2 regions of the Sorangium sp. So ce406 genome follow, and region 1 is predicted to be linked to the other one. Evidence: riboswitches for the same ligand, from Rfam matches in the RefSeq annotation. Region 1 holds a riboswitch; the other holds the start of a gene.
What was found. A riboswitch is a leader RNA that binds a small molecule or an ion and turns the genes downstream of it on or off. The one in region 1 is predicted to bind cobalamin.
Positions count from the first base shown of each region.

Region 2: another riboswitch for cobalamin. It lies ahead of WME96_RS29505 (ribonucleoside-diphosphate reductase subunit alpha); the one in region 1 lies ahead of WME96_RS05275 (TonB-dependent receptor).

Region 1 covers NZ_CP150340.1:1,437,325-1,441,999, reverse strand. The annotation lists gene WME96_RS05275 (TonB-dependent receptor) at 1-2,138, opposite strand, end outside; cobalamin riboswitch at 2,377-2,583, opposite strand; gene typA (translational GTPase TypA) at 2,721-4,607, shown strand.
Region 2 covers NZ_CP150340.1:7,955,015-7,959,689, reverse strand. The annotation lists gene WME96_RS29515 (FAD-binding oxidoreductase) at 1-1,153, shown strand, start outside; gene WME96_RS29510 (cytochrome c-type biogenesis protein CcmH) at 1,227-1,838, shown strand; cobalamin riboswitch at 1,972-2,179, shown strand; gene WME96_RS29505 (ribonucleoside-diphosphate reductase subunit alpha) at 2,437-4,675, shown strand, end outside.

The DNA.
Region 1 (4,675 bases):
GGCAGGCGCGACTCGCTCGCGAACTGGACCTCGCGCCACGTCGCGTCGAGGAGGTTCTGGACGTCCACGGCCACCTCGACGTCCCTCCACCGCAGCCCCGCGTTGGCGTCGATCACCGTGAACCCCTCGGCCGTCAGCGACTCGTCCTCGGTCGCGGGCCGCGCGCCGATCGACTTGACCCGGAGCGCGGCGAACGGCGTGAACGCGCCGAACGTCGGGCGGACGCCGACACCGGCGGTCAGCGTCCGCGTCGGCGCGAGGGCCACCGCGCTCCCGTTGCCCGCGTTCGCGCGGAACCGCGCGCGCGTGAAGGTCGCGTCGACGTCGGCGAAGAGCCAGCTCCCGAGCCGGTAGCGCGCGCCGATCTCGAGGCCGTAGCGCCGCGTCTGCGCCGACGGCTCGGTGACACCGGCGTCCCCGCTCCAGACCAGCTCGGAGTCGAGATCGAGGAGGAACCCCGCCGCGCTCAGCGTCAGGCCGCGCAGCGGCGTGGCCCTCGCGCCGAGCTCGTAGCCCGTCGCGGGGGTGATGAGCGTCGCCCCGCCCTCGCCCAGCACCACGCCCTGGGCGTCGTTCGAGTGGAAGCCCCGCCCGTAGTGCGCGAACAGATCGAGGCCGTCGACCGGGGAGACGATCGCCGTGAGCTTCGGGAAGAGCTGCATCTGCCCCCGGAAGCCGCTCGACCGGCTCCCGGTCGCGCCGAGATCCTCGCGCCGGTCGTCCACGTTGACGTCGATCCACTGCCCCCGCAGCCCCGCCACGAAGCGGAGCCAGCGCCGGATCCGGGCGTCCTCCTCGACGTAGACGCCGATCTGGCCCTCGTCGATGTGGGCCCTGCCCCGCTCCTCGATCCGCTCGCGCGCCTCGTCGTGGTGGAGCGACTTGTCGATCGCGTCGGCGCGGATGTGCGCGCCGAGCGACGTCGTGAGCTTCGCCCCGCGGTACTCGAGGCTCCGGCGCAGCCGGAGATCGGCGCCGCCGACGACGCGGTCGTCGTTCTGCTCGATCTGGTCGCCGTGGACGGGGTCCTCGGTGAAGAACGTGAAGTTCGAGTACAGCGTGAAGCGGTAGCGGACGAGGTACGCCATCGCGCTCAGGTCGGCGTCCCGCCACGCCGTCGTGTACGCGAGGGAGGCCATGTGCCGCTCGGTCGCGCCGCCCTCGGTCGGGTCGACGGAGCCGAAGTGATCGATGCACGGCGGGTCGGACGCGGGCGGCGTCGGGCCCGGGTGGCCCTGCTCGCCCTCGCCGCACACGGCCCGCGCGGGGACCTGACCGGAGCCGTACCAGGTCGACCCGTAGGACATCCAGGTCATCTGGATCTTCCCGGTCGGGCTGAGATCGTGCGTCGCCCTCAGGTACACGTTGAAGCGCTCGAGCCGCTCGGGGCTGAGGAACGGACCGTCGTTCCGGTAGACCTCCGCCGCCGCCACGGCGCGCCATGTGTCGCCGAGATCCGGCGAGGCGATCACGAGGCCGCGCCGGATCCCGTACTGCCCCACGCTGACCTGCGCGTGGCTCTCGTCGAGCTTCTCGGCGAAGCGGAGGTTGACGGCGCCCGCGGTGCCGAAATCGCCGATGCTCGCTGTATAAGGCCCCTTGGTGCCGTCGAGCCCCGTCACGAGCTCCGGGATCACGAAGTAGAGGTCGGTGAACCCGTGCCCGTGGCCGTGGCTGACCATGTTGACGGGGACGCCGTCGACGAAGAAGGCGACGTCCGTCCCGTGGTCCGCGTCGAACCCGCGAAGGAAGTACTGGTTCGCCTTGCCGCCGCCGGCGTGCTGCACGGCGAAGAGCCCCGGGACCGCCTCGACGATGTCGCCCGCACGGAGCCTCGGCCTGAGCTCGAGCTCGCGGTGCCCGACCGAGACGCGCGAGGCGGCCTCGCTCCCCGGCTTCTCCGCGTGGACGGTGACCTCGATCGCCCCGCCGCCGTCCGCGGGCGCCCCCGCGCCGCCGTCGGAGGACGCGCCCGCGGCCGCCTCGGCGCCCGCGGCCGCCTCGACGACCGCGGTCGCCTCGGGGACCTCGCCCTCGGCGCGCGCGAGCGGCGCGGCGGCGAGCGAGGTGGATAGCGCGGCGAGCAGGTGTCGTGAAAAGCAGCGTCCGTTCCGCTTCGTGATCGTCGTGCGCGGCATGCGCGTCCTCCTTCGGTGGCGTCGCGCAGGGCGGCTCCGGGCCGCTCGCGCCGAGCACCGCGAGGAGAAGAGAGGCCTGTCCGTCGCACACCGCGCCGGGCCGACCTCTCGCCCCCGCGGGCGAACGGGAGGTCGCGCGGGGGGCGGGTCGGACTCCGGGGCGCGCGCGGACGGCTGCGGCGGCTCGGACCTCTCCGCCTCCCTCGAGGCTCCCAGGTCAAACCGGCGCCAGATGTCTCCCCGTCGCCGGGCGATGGCAGGTCTTCGGGCTTGCGAGCGTCTCGGCCTGGCCGACTTCCTACTGTCCACCGCTTCCCAGCCCTCTCGGGCCAGTGCTCGTCGTGGAGGTCGTTCTCGCTTACCGCTGCGGGGCAGCCCCGGAATCTCACCGGGTTCCCTATTCAGCCTGGGCAAGGGCCCAGGCACCAACGCGGCGCGCACCCTATTGCGGCGCGGCTTCGGCTGTCAACGCTCCCGCTCACCCCGCTCGCTCACCGCGCCTCGCGCGCGTTGCTCACCGCGCTTCGCGCCCCCTGGGCGCGACGTCTGCCGCGCGGGCCGGACGTTCGGGCTCTGGCGAGGATGGGCTCGCTCCTCCGTGGGTCGCGTGCTACACGGCCGCCGCTGTATATGCCGCGTAACGATCTCCGCAACATCGCCATCGTCGCCCACGTCGACCACGGGAAGACGACCCTCGTCGATCACATGCTCCGCCAGTCGGGCGCCTTCCGAGAGAACGAGGTCGTGGCCGAGCGGGTCATGGACTCGAACGACCTCGAGCGGGAGCGCGGCATCACCATCCTCGCGAAGAACACCAGCATCCGGTACCGCGGGGTCAAGATCAACATCGTCGACACGCCCGGCCACTCCGACTTCGGCGGCGAGGTCGAGCGCACGCTGATGATGGCCGACGGGGCGCTGCTCCTCGTCGACGCCGCCGAGGGCCCGCTGCCGCAGACGCGGTTCGTGCTCTCGAAGTGCCTCCAGCGCGGCTTCCCGGTCATCGTCGTCATCAACAAGATCGACCGCAGCGACGCGCGCGCCCACGAGGTGCTCTCCGAGGTGTTCGACCTCTTCTGCGACCTCGAGGCGAGCGACCCGCAGCAGGACTTCGCGACGCTCTACGCCGTGGCGAAGCTCGGCCAGGCGAAGCGCGAGCTCGAGGACGAGGCGACGGACCTACAGCCGCTCTTCGAGACCATCCTCGAGCGCGTCCCCGGCCCGTCGGGCGACCCCGACGGGCCTCTGCAGGTCATCGTCTGCAACACGACGCACGACGACTACGTGGGCCGGCTCGCGGTCGGCCGCGTGGTCCGCGGCACGGCCCGGTCCGGCGCCGACGTCGCGCTGCTCGGCGAGGACGGGCAGTCGCGCGGCTACGTGAAGATGCTCTACGCCTACGAGGGGCTGAAGCGCGTCCCGGTCGAGAGCGCCGTCGTGGGCGAGGTGATCGCGATCGCGGGGCTCGATTCGGTCACGATCGGCGACACGATCGCGGATCTGGGGCAGCCCGAGGCGCTGCCGCGGATCGTGGTCGAGGAGCCGACGATCAAGATGAAGATCGGCGTGAACACGTCGACGTTCGCCGGCAAGAGCAAGCAGTCGAAGTACCTGACGAGCCGCCACCTGAAGGAGCGGCTCGAGCGCGAGGCGATGAAGAACCTCGCGATCCGGGTGGAGCCGACCGAGGTGCCGGACACGTTCGTGGTGCTCGGCCGCGGCGAGCTCCAGCTCGCGATCCTGGTCGAGACGATGCGGCGCGAGGGGTACGAGATGCAGCTCTCGAACCCCGAGGTGGTGACGCGCGAGATCAACGGCGAGGTGATGGAGCCGATCGAGCTCGTGGTGGTCGACGTGCCCGACACCTACGTCGGCATCGTGACCGAGCGCCTCAGCGGTCGGCGCGGCCGGATGGTGAAGATGACGAACCCCGGCTTCGGGCGCGCCCGCCTCGAGTTCCGGGTCCCGTCGCGCGGGCTCATCGGCTTCCGCGGCGAGTTCCTGACCGCGACGCGCGGCACCGGCCTGCTCAACACGATGTTCGACGGCTGGGCGCCCTGGGGAGGCCCGATGATGCGCCGCCCGACCGGGGCCATCGTCGCCGATCGCGCCGGCGTGGCGACCCCGTACGCGCTGCACCACCTGCAGCCGCGCGGGATGTTCTTCATCGTCCCCGGCGTCGAGGTCTACGAGGGGATGATCATCGGCGAGCACAACCGGCCGAACGACACCGACGTCAACGTGATCAAGGAGAAGAAGCTGTCCAACGTGCGCAACCACGGCAAGGACGAGAACGTCCTCCTGGCGAGCCCGCGGCTGCTCACGATCGAGACGGCGATGGAGTGGATCGACGGCGACGAGCTGGTCGAGGTCACGCCCGACGCGGTGCGCGTCCGCAAGAAGGTGCTCGCGTGCAACCGCCGCGAGCGCCGCGAGGACGCGATCGAGCAGTCGCAGGCCGTGGAGTGATCGGCGGCGCGCGCGGCGTGGTCGACGCGGCGCGCGCCCCGGCGCTGCCCGGGCCGGTGTAGACTCGC
Region 2 (4,675 bases), 6.1 Mb from region 1:
GCTGGCCAGGCACGGGCTGACGCTCGGACACGAGCCCGACAGCGCGGAGTTCTCGACGCTCGGCGGGTGGATCGCCACGAACGCGAGCGGGATGAAGAAGAACCGCTACGGCAATGTCGAGGACATCGTGCTCGATGTCACGGCAGTGACGGCCCGAGGCGTGATTGAACGTCCCGCCGTGGGCCCGCGCGAGAGCGTCGGCGTCAACCCGAAGACCTTCCTGTTCGGGAGCGAGGGGAACCTCGGTATCATCACCAGCGCGGTGGTCAAGGTCTGGCCCCTGCCCGAGGTGCAGCGCTACGCGAGCGTGATCTTCCCGGACCTCGAGCGCGGCTTCCAGTTCCTCTACGACCTGCAACAGAGCGGCGCCGTTCCTGCGAGCGTGCGCGTGATGGACAACACCCAGTTCCATTTCGGACAGGCGCTGAAGCCGGCCTCGAAGGGCCTCGCCGCGCGGCTCAAGAGCCAGGCAGAGGCGCTCGTGGTGACGCGGATCAAGGGCTTCGACCCGCACAAGATGTGCGTGGCGACGGTGGTCTTCGAGGGCACGGCCGCGGAGGTCGCCTTTCAGGAGCGAACGCTCCGGGCCATCGCGGCGCGCCATGGTGGCCTCCAGGGAGGCGCCGCCAACGGGGAGCGTGGCTACCAGCTCACGTTCGGTATCGCGTACATCCGCGATCTGGCGTTCGAGCACTGGGCCATCGCGGAGAGCTTCGAGACAAGCGTGCCATGGTCGCGCGCGCTCGAGCTCTACGAGCGGGTCAAGCGCCGCGTGGAGCTCGAGCACGAGCGCCGCCGGCTACCCGGAAGGCCCTTCTTCACCGGTCGGATCACGCAGGTCTATTCGACTGGCGTCGCGATGTACTTCTATCTCGGTTTCTACGCGAAGGGCGTCGCCGACCCCGTTGCGGAGTATGCCGCCCTCGAGCACGCGGCGCGTGAGGAGATCCTCGCCTCCGGCGGCACGCTCTCGCACCACCACGGCGTGGGGAAGATCCGGCAGGACTTCCTCGGCGAGGTGTACTCCGAGGGCGCGCGGACGGTCATTCGCGAGGTCAAGCGCGCGCTCGATCCGGACAACCTCTTCGGCGCCTCGAACCACGGCGTGCGCGGCGCGGTCGCGCTGGCCGGCGAGACGGAGCAGGCGCCGTGACGGTGCCGCGCGGTGACCAGCGCGACATCGTGTCGCAGGGCCGTGGAGGTCGATAGCGGTAGTCTGTCTCGCCATGAGCCAGCGAGAGCACCGCGGCGCTGCGGATGCCCCGGTCCGTGCCCCTCACCGCGCGCGCGACGTGAGCTCGACGCTGCGTGTCCGATCGCCGCGGAGCTCGCGCGGGCGTCGCGCGGCGGCGCTGGTCGTCGCCGTCGCGGGCGTGGTCCTCAGCGGTAGGGCCACGCCCGCGACGACCAGCACGGCAGCGGGCGAGCTCGCCGACTCGACAGCGGCGCCCGGCGAGAGAGCGCTCGAAGGGCGCCTGCTCGCGCCTTGTTGCTGGGATCAGACACTCGACATCCACGAATCGCCGGTGGCGCAGGAGCTTCGTCGCGAGATCCGAGCGCGTCTCCGCCGGGGCGAGGCCGTCGACAGAGTCGAGCAGGACCTCATCGCGCGTCATGGGGAGCGTATCCGTGCGGCGCCTTCGTCCGGCGTCCTTGGCCAGGTTGCCCTGGGCTTGATGCTCGGCATCGCGGCGTCGTTCCTCGGGATCTTCGCCCTGCTGCGCTCGTGGAGGCGGAGCGCCGCGCAGCCGGCTCCGTCCAATCTGGCCATCGCGGCGCCTGTACGTGACGAGTACGACGAGCGCCTCGACGACGAGCTCCGGAGGCGCGACGCGTGAGCACGCCCTCGCTGTGCACCCTTGGCGCGGTTGTCGCGCGCCGGGCATCGATGGTCGATGGCCGGTCGTCGCTCCGCTCCTCTCCTCAGGTGCCCGCCACAACATCTCGCTTGACCTGCGCCCCGCACCGCAATATGTAGTGGCTCATGTTGGTGCCTCGGGCTTCGGCCCGGGGCTCAAAAGGGAACCCGGTGCGAATCCGGGGCTGCCCCGCAGCGGTAAGCGAGAACGATCTCCACGACGAGCACTGGCCCTCGGGCTGGGAAGCGGTGGACCGTAGGAAGCCGGCGAGAGCCGGAGCGCTCGCGAGCCCGAAGACCTGCCAACGTCCAGCGCCGGGGAGACATCCCGCGCCGGTTTGACCTGGAAGCCTCGAGGGAGGCGGGTAGGTCCGAGCTGGCGCAGACTCTCGCGCTTGTCCCGGTTCCGACCCCCTCCCGCGTTGTCTTCCTTTCGCCCGCGGGGGCGAGCGGTCGGTCCGAAGGGCTCTCCTGGAGAGCCTTGCGCGCTCGCGCACATCGGCTGGCTTCTTCGCTCTCGCGGCATCGACGCGAGCGGTCCGGTACCGCTCCGACGAAGCTCGACGAGGAGGATTGCCATGCTGAGCGACACAGTGACGATGAGCAACGGCGCGGCGCCGTTGCGGGCGCGGGGCGCGAGGAGCGGAGGCGCGGAGGAAGCGCTCCCGCACACGACGATGCGGGTGAAGAAGCGCGACGGGTCGAGCGAGCCTGTCGACGTCAACAAGATCGTCCGGGCCGTGAGCCGCTCTTGCGCGGCCCTGTCCGACGTGGACGCGCTCCGCGTCGCCACCAAGACCATCAGCGGCCTCTACGACGGCGCGACCACGCGCGAGCTCGACCAGCTCTCCATCCAGACGGCGGCGTCGCTCATCGCAGAGGAGCCGCAGTACGCGAGGCTCGCGGCGCGCCTGCTCGCGACCTATATCGACAAGGAGGTCCGCAATCAGGAGATCCACGCCTTCTCGCAGTCCGTCGCCGTCGGGCGGCGGCTCGGCCTCATCAACGAGCGGCTCCACAGCTTCGTCGCGCAGAACGCCCGCAAGCTGAACGACGCGATCGAGCCGGGGCGGGACCACGAGCTCGAGTACTTCGGCCTCCGGACGCTCTACGATCGCTACCTCCTGAAGCACCCCGAGACGCGCCTCGTCACCGAGTCGCCGCAGCAGTTCTTCCTGCGCATCGCCTGCGCGCTCTCCGAGACGGCGGCGCAGGCGGTCGAGCTCTATCGCCTGTTCTCGTCGCTCGACTACCTCCCGAGCTCGCCCACGCTGTTCAACGCCGGGACGAGCCACGAGCAGCTCTCGAGCTGCTTCCTGCTCGACTCGCCCGAGGACCACCTCGAGACCATTTACCAGCGCTACACAGACGTCGCGATGCTCTCGAAGTTCTCGGGTGGCATCGGGCTCGCCTACCACCGCGTGCGGTCGCGCGGCTCGCTCATCGAGAGCACCAACGGGCACTCGAGCGGGATCGTGCCGTGGCTCAAGACGCTCGACGCGTCGGTCGCGGCCGTGAACCAGGGCGGCAAGCGCAAGGGCGCCTGCTGCGTCTACCTCGAGCCGTGGCACGCCGACGTCGAGGAGTTCCTCGCGCTGCGCGACAGCACCGGCGACGAGGCCGCGCGCACGCACAACCTGAACCTGGCGAACTGGGTCCCGGACCTGTTCATGAAGCGGGTCGAGGCGGACGGCGAATGGAGCCTCTTCGACCCGAAGGAGGTGCGCGACCTCCCCGATCTCCACGGCGACGAGTTCGAGCGCCGCTATGCCCAGGCCGAGGAGGCGGGCATCGCAAAGAAGACAATGAAGGCGCGCGAGCTCTACGCGCGGATGATGCGCACGCTCGCGCAGACCGGCAATGGTTGGATGACGTTCAAGGACAAGGCGAACCGCGCCTGCAATCAGACGGCGCTGCCGGGCCGGACCGTGCACCTCTCGAACCTCTGCACCGAGATCGTCGAGGTGACCTCGAAGGACGAAGCGGCCGTGTGCAACCTGGGCTCGATCAACCTCGCGCGCCACACCGTCAACGGTGAGGGCGGCGCGGTCGCGTTCGATTTCGAGAAGCTGGCGCGCACCGTGCGGACGGCGGTCCGCCAGCTCGACCGCGTCATCGACCTCAATTACTATCCCATCGCCGCGACGAGGCGCTCGAACCTCCGCTGGCGGCCGGTGGGGCTCGGGCTCATGGGCCTGCAAGACGTGTTCTTCCAGATGCGCTTGCCCTTCGACGCCGGCGCCGCGCGGGACCTCTCGAGGCGGATCTCCGAGGAGGTGTATTATCACGCGCTCTCGACGTCCGCGGACCTCGCCGCCGAGAAGGGGCGCCACCCGGCGTTCGACGAGACGCGCGCCGCGCGCGGCGAGCTCCAGTTCGACGCGTGGGGCGTGGTGCCGGAGGACACGGCGCGCTGGGAGGCGCTCCGCGCGCGCATCCTCGCCGAGGGGCTGCGGAACTCGCTGCTCGTCGCGATCGCGCCGACCGCCACGATCGCGTCGATCGCAGGCTGCTACGAGTGCATCGAGCCGCAGGTGTCGAACCTGTTCAAGCGCGAGACGCTCTCTGGCGACTTCCTCCAGATGAACCGCTACCTCGTCGCGGAGCTCAAGCAGCGCGGCGCCTGGAACGACGCGGTGCGCGCCCGTCTCAAGCTCGCGGAGGGCTCGGTCCAGGGGCTCGACGAGCTGCCGGAGGAGGTCCGCGCCGTGTACCGGACCGCCTGGGAGATCCCGATGCGCTCGCTCATCGACATGGCGGCGGAGCGCGGCGCCTTCATCGATCAGAGCCAGTCGCTGAACCTCTTCGTCGAGAACC